Regions from separate parts of the Mucilaginibacter sp. SJ genome, predicted to be linked through region 1. Evidence: riboswitches for the same ligand, from Rfam matches in the RefSeq annotation. Region 1 holds a riboswitch; each other region holds the start of a gene.
What was found. Region 1 has a riboswitch for S-adenosylmethionine ahead of metH (methionine synthase). Riboswitches for the same ligand answer to the same signal wherever they lie in the genome.

Region 1 (3,283 bases):
CAAGAGCCAGGAAAGGGCCAGCAGATCGTCAGACTATTTCTTACCTCTTGACTCTAATAGTCTTACGTCTTTCTTCACAAAGCATTCACCTTTTATTTATATATTCGTACTATAATTTTTAACACAAAATGGAATTTAAAGAATCTAAATACAACTTCGATAATGTAATCGAAGTTAGGGATCAATCAGAAGTTGCTTCACGCAGGTTTATGGCCGGCGTTTTCAGCTGGATGTTCGTTGCGCTTGGCGTATCAGCAATAACAGTTTATCTGTTTTTAAATATGGGCCTGATCGGCCTGATCGTTGCACCAACCGGCGGTCTTACAGGTTTTGGCTATTTTGCGCTGTTTTCGCCACTGGCGTTTTCATTGGTAATGCAATTTGGCTATAACCGAATCTCTTATCCGGTATTGGTGCTGCTTTTCGTAGCTTATGCAACGCTTATTGGCATTAGCTTAAGTTTGATATTTCTGATCTACACATCTGCATCAATATTGGGTGTTTTCATTACCGCATCAGTAACTTTCGGTATTATGGGCATTGCCGGTTATACTACCCAGATGGATTTAACAAAGTTTGGTTCAATCATGTACATCCTGTTCATTGGGATTTTTGTAGCTTCATTAGCTAACTTCTTTATGCACAGCGAACAAATGAGTTACATCATCAGCTACATAGGCATAGCTGTATTTACTGGTTTAACTGCCTACTATATGCAAATGTTAAAACGCATTGGAGCAGGTATTGAATACGGTGATGCAAGCTCGAAAAAACTGGCCCTGATGGGTGCGCTAACATTGTACATCACACTGATCAACCTGTTTTTTATGCTCCTCCGTTTATTCGGCAGAAGAAGATAATCTCATTAAGAAATTCAATCAAAAAGCTGCCTCCGCAAGAGGCGGCTTTTTTTGTATAACAATGTGGCTTACCTATGATATTTAGCGTACGTTATACACTTGCAAATGATAACTTTATTGCGCAACTTTGCAGTGCTTATGGAGAAAGACGGAGGGATTAGACCCTGCGATGTCTTAGCAACCTGTGCTTCACAAGGTGCTACATTCTACTCAGCAGCCAAACGGCCCCTGAGACAGATAAGCGAAAGTCATAACAACACCCGACTTTTCGAGATAAGCTTTTATTTATTTGTGATTACAAAGATTGTATTGATTACACTGATTTGATTCGTCCTGACAGGCTACTTGCTCAAGAGTCGATAGATCAAACCATTCTTTAAAATCAAACTAATCGGTGAAATCATCAAATAAAAATCGGTGAAATCAAACAATGGACATTAGAAAAGAATTACAGAAACGCATCCTGGTTATTGACGGAGCAATGGGTACCATGATCCAAAGGTACCAGCTCACGGAGAAAGATTTTCGTGGCGAGCGTTTTCGCGATCATCATAGCGATCTGCAGGGCAATAACGACCTGCTAAATATTACACGCCCCGATATTATCAAAGCCATCCATGCCGAATACCTGGATGCCGGTGCGGATATCATTGAAACCAATACCTTCAGCACACAGGTAATTTCCCTTGCCGATTATCACCTGGAAGAACTGGCCTATGAACTAAGCTACGAAGGTGCACGCATTGCCCGTGAGGTAGCCGACGAATATACCCGGCGCAACCCCGAAAAGCCGCGCTTTGTTGCCGGTGCCATCGGCCCAACCAACCGTACTGCTTCCTTATCGCCAGACGTTAACGACCCCGGATATCGCGCCGTTACCTTTGATGACCTGGCCGAGGCCTACTATGACCAGGTACGCGGTTTGGTTGACGGAGGATCGCACCTGTTGTTGGTTGAAACTATCTTTGATACACTGAATGCAAAAGCAGCCCTCTTCGCCATAAAACGTTATGAGCTGGAATGTAAAGCTGCAGGTAAGGATTTTCCTGCTTTCAGGGATTCGGGCGGTATCATGATCTCAGGAACCATTACCGATGCTTCAGGCCGTACCCTTTCAGGACAAACGGTTGAAGCTTTCTGGAACTCGATAAGCCATGCCAACCTGCTTTCGGTAGGCTTAAATTGCGCTTTAGGTGCCAGGGAAATGCGCCCGCACCTTGCCGAGTTATCAGAAAAAGCGGGGGTATTTATCTCCGCCTATCCTAACGCAGGCTTACCCAACGAGTTTGGCCAGTACGACGAAACTCCGCATGAAACCGCTCACCAGGTTGACGATTTTATCAAAGCCGGCCTGGTTAATATTGTTGGTGGTTGTTGTGGCACTACCCCCGAGCACATCAAATGTATTGCCGATAAGGCTGCCAAATATCCGCCCCGCCCTATCCCTCAAATTGAGCAGGATATGCGCCTGAGTGGTCTGGAAGCGGTTACCATTAAACCCGAAAGCATTTTTGTAAACGTGGGCGAACGCACCAACATTACCGGTTCACCTAAGTTTTCTAAATTGATTTTGGCCGAGGATTACGAAGCTGCCCTATCTGTCGCCCTGCAACAGGTTGAAGGCGGCGCCCAGGTCATCGATATCAATATGGATGAGGGGATGATCGATTCGGAAGCGGTGATGGTGAAATTCCTGAACCTGGTTGCTTCCGAGCCCGATATCGCCAAACTGCCTATCATGATCGATTCATCCAAATGGACGGTGATTGAGGCTGGTTTAAAATGCGTACAGGGAAAAGGCATCGTAAACTCCATCTCTTTGAAAGAAGGGGAGGAAAAATTTAAAGAACATGCCCGTAAGATCCTAAGTTATGGCGCCGCAACTGTGGTGATGGCTTTTGATGAGACTGGGCAGGCTGATTCATACGAACGCCGGATCGAGATCTGTAAACGATCATACGATATCCTGGTGAACGAGGTTGGTTTTCCACCGCAGGATATTATTTTCGATCCTAACATCCTTACCGTAGCCACCGGTTTGGAAGAACACAACAACTACGCCGTCGACTTTATTGAAGCCACCCGCTGGATCAAACAAAACCTGCCGCATGCCAAGGTGAGCGGCGGTGTGAGTAATATTTCATTCTCATTCAGGGGTAATAATACGGTACGCGAGGCCATGCACTCGGCTTTCCTGTACCACGCCATCAAAGCGGGTATGGATATGGGGATCGTAAACGCCGGGATGCTGGAAGTTTATGAGGAAATCCCTAAAAACCTGTTGGAACTGGTGGAGGACGTACTGCTTAACCGTCGCCCGGATGCTACCGAGCGTTTGGTTGAGTTTGCCGATACCATCAAAAGTAAAGGCAAAGAAGTAGTGCGTGACGAGGAATGGCGCAAAGGCACGGTCCAGGAGCGGC
Region 2 (3,283 bases), 2.7 Mb from region 1:
ATGTGCTTGCTAAGTTAGAGGGTGGTGTTGAAGCGGCTTCCTTTTCATCAGGCAACGCAGCTGGAATGTCGGTTTTTCAATCGCTTGATCCGGGCACTCATATTATCGCTCCTGATGATATGTATCACGGCCTGCGCAACCAGCTTAAAACCCTTTTTGCCGGCATCCTTACCTTTGATTTTATCGATGTAAACGACACCGAGCTTTTGCAACAGCATATCAAGCCTGAAACAGGTTTGATCTGGATTGAAACACCATCGAACCCACTTTTAAAAATCACAGATATAAAAAAGGTTGTGACAATAGCCAAAGCAAAAGGTATTAAAGTTTTGTGCGATAATACATTTGCCACCCCTATATGCCAGCGGCCACTTGACTTGGGCGCGGATATGGTTATGCACTCAGCCACCAAATATTTTGGCGGGCATAGCGATCTGATGGGCGGCGTTTTGATTACTGCAGAGCAGAACGATTGGTGGACAAAAATCCGCCAGGTGCAGGAAATGGGTGGCGCTATCCCCTCTCCGATGGATTGTTATTATTTAGTGCGCAGTATTAAAACTTTACCATATCGTGTAAAAGGCCACGTGCAAAACGCACTGTTATTAGCCGAATACCTTGAACAGCATCCCAATGTTGAACAGGTAATGTACCCCGGTTTGCCCGCGCACCCGCAGCATGAGATAGCTAAAGATCAGATGCTGGCTTTTGGTGGCATGTTATCCTTTACTATTAAAGGCGATGAGAACGACACGCATAACATCATTAACAAACTGAAACTATTTATCAAAGCTACGAGTCTTGGTGGTGTTGAAAGCCTGATTGAACACCGCGCTACTGTTGAAGGGCCGGATACCAAAACACCACGAAACCTGCTAAGGGTTTCGGTTGGGTTGGAACATATTGATGATTTGATAGCCGATATGGAGCAAGCTTTGTTGAGGTAAAAGGAGAAAGGTTAAAGGCGAAAGGTAGCTGCAATTTGGGTAGATAAAAAATACTTCCAACAAAACCTTTAACCTTTCGCCTTTGACCTTTAACCTCATTTCTAAAATAAAATTTGGTATATTACCTCACAACCCCTTATATTCGCAACATTATTTGGTAGTGATACCAACGTCGATCAATCCTCCGCACATAGTTCGGGTGTTGATTTATAAAGAAGCGGCGAGAGATCAGGCTCAATGACCCGCTGGCAACCCTTCAATATTGAAGAAGGTGCCAATTCCTGTCCCGGCAAATAACACCGGGGAATATAAATTTATAACCATGAAAAGTTTAATTAAATTTACCCAACGCAACACTTTTTACACCTTAAACGGTAACGTACAACATATTAGCTCCCCTATTGGCTATATTTGTATGTGTTGCTGCTGTTGATGCTTAGCACGCCCCTGTTTTCATTCTCTGAAAAGCGTGTTGTTAAACCGGTTGCTTTTAAACCGGCTTTCCAAATTCATCTTAACATTCAAAATCTAAATTAAACACATTAAAAAATTACAACTATGTCTGCCTTAAAATTCGAAACCTTACAATTACATGCCGGCCAGGAAGTTGATCCAACAACAGGTTCACGCGCTGTGCCCATTTATCAAACCACTTCATATGTATTTAACAGTGCCGAACATGGCGCCAACCTGTTTGCGCTAAAAGAGTTTGGTAATATCTATACCCGCATCATGAATCCCACTACCGATGTGTTTGAAAAACGCATTGCAGCCTTAGAGGGCGGTGTGGCTGCGCTGGCAACAGCGTCGGGTCAGGCATCCCAATTCCTTGCCCTGAATAATATTTTACAGGTTGGCGACAACTTTGTTACTTCTCCTTTCCTGTATGGTGGTACTTATAACCAGTTTAAAGTAGCATTTAAACGCCTGGGCGTTGAGGTACGTTTTGCCAAAGACGATACTGCGGCCAATATCGAGGCGCTTATTGATGATAAAACAAAGGCGATTTTCCTGGAAACAATCGGTAACCCGGGCTTTACCATTGCCGATTTTGAGAAGGTGAGCGAAGTTGCCAAAAGGCATGACCTGCCATTAATTGTTGATAATACTTTTGGTGCCGGTGGTTACCTCTTCCGTCCTATTGAACATGGCGCTAACGTGGTTGTGGAGTCAACAACCAAATGGATTGGCGGGCACGGTACCAGTATTGGCGGTGTTATTATCGATGCAGGCAATTACAATTGGGGTAACGGCAAATTCCCGCAATTTACCGAACCAAGCGAAGGTTACCACGGACTGATATTTAACGATGTATTCGGCATTGGGGGCCCGTTTGGCAATATCCAGTTTATTATCCGTGCCCGTGTGGAAGGCTTGAGAGATTTCGGTCCGTCGCAGGCGCCATTTAATTCATGGCTGAACATTCAGGGACTGGAAACACTTTCGTTACGCGTACAACGTCATGTTGATAATGCCCTGCAACTGGCTAAATGGTTGGAGCAGCACCCTCAGGTGGCAAGCGTAAATTACCCGGGATTGGAATCATCGCCATATCATGACTTAGCTAAAAAGTATTTAAAAAACGGCTTTGGGGGCGTACTATCGTTCGAAATTAAGGGGAGCAAAGAACAGGCCAGCCGCTTGATCAATAACCTTAAACTGGTGAGCCATTTAGCCAATGTTGGGGACGCAAAAACACTCATCATCCAGCCATCGGCAACCACGCATCAGCAATTATCTGATGAAGAGCAATTAGCTGCCGGTGTTACGCCTGCTTCATTGCGCGTGGCTGTTGGTATTGAACATATTGATGATATTAAAGCCGATTTTGAACAGGCTTTTGCAAAAATTAAGCAAGGTGAGGGTGAGTTAGTTTAACAATGTATAGTTTTTTTAAGTGATATAGTAAACGTTACTTGTAGTTAAGTCTTAAGTTCTAAGTATTTAGTCTTAAGCCGAAAAATTGAAGCTTCGACTTAAGACTTTGTACTAAAGACTTTCGACTTAACACAATGTGACAAATAACAGAATGAACGCAGAGATATTTAAATACACTGACACTTTTGAATTTGAATCGGGCCGCACAATTGAAGGTTTAGAAATAGGTTTTCATACTTATGGCCGGTTAAATAAGGAAAAAAATAACGTTGTTTGGGTTTGCCATGCGCTTACCGCCAATAGCGATGTATTTGACTGGTGGAAAGGGCTTATTGGTGAGGGTTATTTTTTTAATCCGGAAGAGCATTTTATAGTTTGCGCCAATATTTTGGGTTCGCCTTATGGAACAACAAGTCCGTTGAGCATTAACCCGGTTACCGGCCAGCCTTATTATCTTT
Region 3 (3,283 bases), 1.2 Mb from region 1:
GCGTTGCAACTACTATTCAACTGGTTAAAAACATGATCACTCTTGCCGATGTGCCTGTGATTGACGCCGTAAAAATGATGACAACAACCCCCGCTAAAATTATGGGTGCAGATGGGGCTAAGGGATCAATAGTGGTAGGGAAAGATGCCGACCTGGTCATTTTTGACGATGAGATCAATCTGCATAAAACCATCATCGGCGGTGAAATTGTTTATTCTATTTAAATAGTTAATGAGGCTTCTATGTTAAAGAAAATAAAGGCAGAAAAGCTCGAAGTGATCGTGTTGGAAAACCGTGCATCCCTTGGCCAAACAGCAGCTAAGATGGTAAGTGAAAAAATTAAACAGTTGTTGCTTACAAAAACTGTAGTCAATATGATCTTTGCGGCGGCGCCTTCGCAAAACGAATTTCTGAATGCTTTGGTGAACGACGGTAGTATTGAATGGCGAAAAATAAATGCTTTTCATATGGATGAATACCTCGGCTTACCCCTGGCTGCTCCTCAACTGTTCAGCGGCTTCCTAAAAAAGAAACTTTTTGAGCAGGTGCCATTTGCATCGGTCAATTACATCGATGGTAGCCCGGCTGTTTACAAAACCGAATGTGCCCGCTATGCACGGTTGTTACAAAGTAATCCGGTTGATATTGTATGCATGGGTATAGGGGAGAACACTCATATTGCTTTTAATGATCCGCATGTTGCAAATTTTCATGATCCGGAAATAGTAAAAAGGGTGCGGCTTGATCGGGCCTGCCGGCAGCAGCAGGTTAACGATGGTTGTTTTGACACATTGAATGCTGTACCCAAATATGCGCTCACACTTACAGTCCCGGCTCTAATGAGCGCTGCTCATATATTTTGCGTGGTGCCCGGCGTTAAAAAGGCAACCGCTATAAAACATACCATACAAGAGCCGGTGTCGGAGCGCTATCCTTCAACCATCTTGAAAACACATGAAAGCGCTATCCTTTTTGTTGATGCTGATAGCTTTAGCCGCATTTAGCCATAAGTCTTAAGTCCCTCGTCTTTAGCCATAAGTCAAAATATTTAAAGAAAAATGACTTATGACTTCCAACTAATGACACCGAATTTAGCAGTTGTTATTCATTTTATTGCAATAATTATATAATATCTATAGTTTTAGTAGAATTTATATATATTTGCACAGTCAAAGCGGTTCTTTGAATATTTTATTATCAAGAAAGACTGAGGGAAAGGCCCTGTGATGTCTTAGCAACCTGTAAGCCCACTGTTATAAAGGTGCTAATTCCTGTCTGCCCAAAATAGGGTAGAAAAGATAATGTAATACGCTATGGCCTTGTATAGTGCAAGGTGTTGTATACTTCTTTTCCCTCTTCATTTTTCTTGCTAATTAAAATATTGAAAATATCACCGGGATGATATTACGGTTTAACCTGTATAGCAATGAACATTAAACAATTACTTTTTACCTGTTTGCTTTTCATAACAACATTGCCGGCTGTTGCGCAGACCACCAAGGCAATTGATCCGACAGCTGACGACCGCGGTTATATCATAAAAACCGGTGATCTTGCTCCTGCCGATTTTGAGCTCGTATTGACCAATGGTACAAAAACTTCTTTAACGGAGTTGCGTGGTAAGGTGGTTATCCTGCAGTTTACCGCAAGCTGGTGCAGCGTATGCAGAGAAGAAATGCCGCGTTTGGAAAAAGAGATCTGGCAGACTTATAAAGATAAAGGCCTTGTTTTAATAGGCGTTGACCGCGATGAACCGCTCAACAAAGTAAAAAGTTTTCACCAGGTCATGAATATAAGCTATCCGTTGGCACTTGATCCTGGTGCTGAGATTTTTGGCCGGTTTGCCAGCAAAAAGAGTGGTGTTACCCGCAATGTGGTTATCGATCGGGATGGGAAAATTGTTTACCTCACCCGCTTGTACGATAAACAGGAATTTGCATCCATGTTAAAAGCTGTGGACGCTTTGGTAAACAACAAAACAGCGTCCATCAATTAAAAAGAATCTATCAGTACTTATTTAATACCCGTTTTATGAAAACAGAATCTACTTTTTTACACAAGAAAACTTTCGTTTCGGAAAGCCAGTCAATCTGCAAATCCTTCTGTCTCAATATGCAAAGCATGCATTGTTGCTGTTAATCATTTACAGCATGCATGGTGTTTAAATGCGGGCTTGCTGCAGCTTGTCTTAGCTTAATAATTACCATCCCCTAATCAATTCTTTACAGTTACGATAGGCTTATGAGCCGGGCAAATTATGCCCGCTAAGGCGATAGCCATGTCTTTTGTACCGGTAAAGGCATCAAAAATTAATCTCAATTATTAATTATCATGTTAAAAATTTACAAGCTATTACTGGCAATTATATTGCCTTTTATTCTCGTCCAGACGGTTGCGGGGCAATCCGTTAAAATTAGCGGAGTGGTAACCGCCAAATCCGATGGGTTGCCGTTGCCGGGCGTTAGCGTATATGTTAAAGGTAAAACCACGGGTGCACAAACCAATGTTGATGGTAAGTTTATCATCAACGCCAATGTTAATGATGTGCTTAGGGTTAGCTACATTGGCTTTACAACCCGGGAGATCCCGATTACGCAAGGAATAACTACCTTAAACGTGGTTTTGGTTGAAGCACCAAATTCTCTGAATGAGGTAGTGATAACGGCCCTCAATATCTCAAAGGATAAAAAATCGCTTGGATATGCAGTACAAGGGCTTAAATCGAAAGATATCTCTGAAGCTAAGGAAACCAATTTTGTTAACGCGCTCACAGGTAAAATTGCCGGTGTGCAGGTTACCAACAGCCAGGGCGATATGGGCTCATCCCGTATCATTATCCGTGGAGAAACGTCTATCTCACGGGAAAATCAACCTTTATTTGTAGTTGACGGGGTTATTGTTGATAATAGCCAGTTTTTGGGCACTAATGGTTCAAGAGATTTCTCCAATGCCATTTCTGATTTAAATTCTGAAGACATTGAATCGGTAAGTGTATTGAAAGGCCCGAACGCTGCAGCGCTTTACGGCTCACGTGCTGCTGCAGGCGTTATCCTCATCCGCACTAAAACCGGTAAAGGCGCGAAGGGGTTAGGTGTTACCATAAATTCAAACACCAGCTTTTCGAACGTACAGATCTTGCCTGATTATCAAAACCAGTATGGTCAGGGCTCAAATGGCAAATTTAGCTATGTAGATGGCAAGGGCGGGGGTGTTAACGACGGTGTTGACGAAAGCTGGGGCCCTGCCCTGGATGGTTCGCTGATCCCACAGTTTTATTCAAACG

Region 2: another riboswitch for S-adenosylmethionine. It lies ahead of MusilaSJ_RS03695 (O-acetylhomoserine aminocarboxypropyltransferase/cysteine synthase family protein); the one in region 1 lies ahead of metH (methionine synthase).
Region 3: another riboswitch for S-adenosylmethionine. It lies ahead of MusilaSJ_RS09695 (peroxiredoxin family protein); the one in region 1 lies ahead of metH (methionine synthase).

What each region holds. Positions count from the first base shown of each region.
Region 1 is NZ_CP118631.1:3,622,053-3,625,335, forward strand. It holds gene MusilaSJ_RS14500 (Bax inhibitor-1/YccA family protein) at 129-860, shown strand; SAM riboswitch class I at 994-1,104, shown strand; gene metH (methionine synthase) at 1,291-3,283, shown strand, end outside.
Region 2 is NZ_CP118631.1:925,826-929,108, forward strand. It holds gene MusilaSJ_RS03690 (trans-sulfuration enzyme family protein) at 1-947, shown strand, start outside; SAM riboswitch class I at 1,152-1,262, shown strand; gene MusilaSJ_RS03695 (O-acetylhomoserine aminocarboxypropyltransferase/cysteine synthase family protein) at 1,506-2,825, shown strand; gene MusilaSJ_RS03700 (homoserine O-acetyltransferase family protein) at 2,977-3,283, shown strand, end outside.
Region 3 is NZ_CP118631.1:2,423,023-2,426,305, reverse strand. It holds gene nagA (N-acetylglucosamine-6-phosphate deacetylase) at 1-224, shown strand, start outside; gene MusilaSJ_RS09700 (glucosamine-6-phosphate deaminase) at 243-1,004, shown strand; SAM riboswitch class I at 1,192-1,305, shown strand; gene MusilaSJ_RS09695 (peroxiredoxin family protein) at 1,427-1,996, shown strand; gene MusilaSJ_RS09690 (SusC/RagA family TonB-linked outer membrane protein) at 2,332-3,283, shown strand, end outside.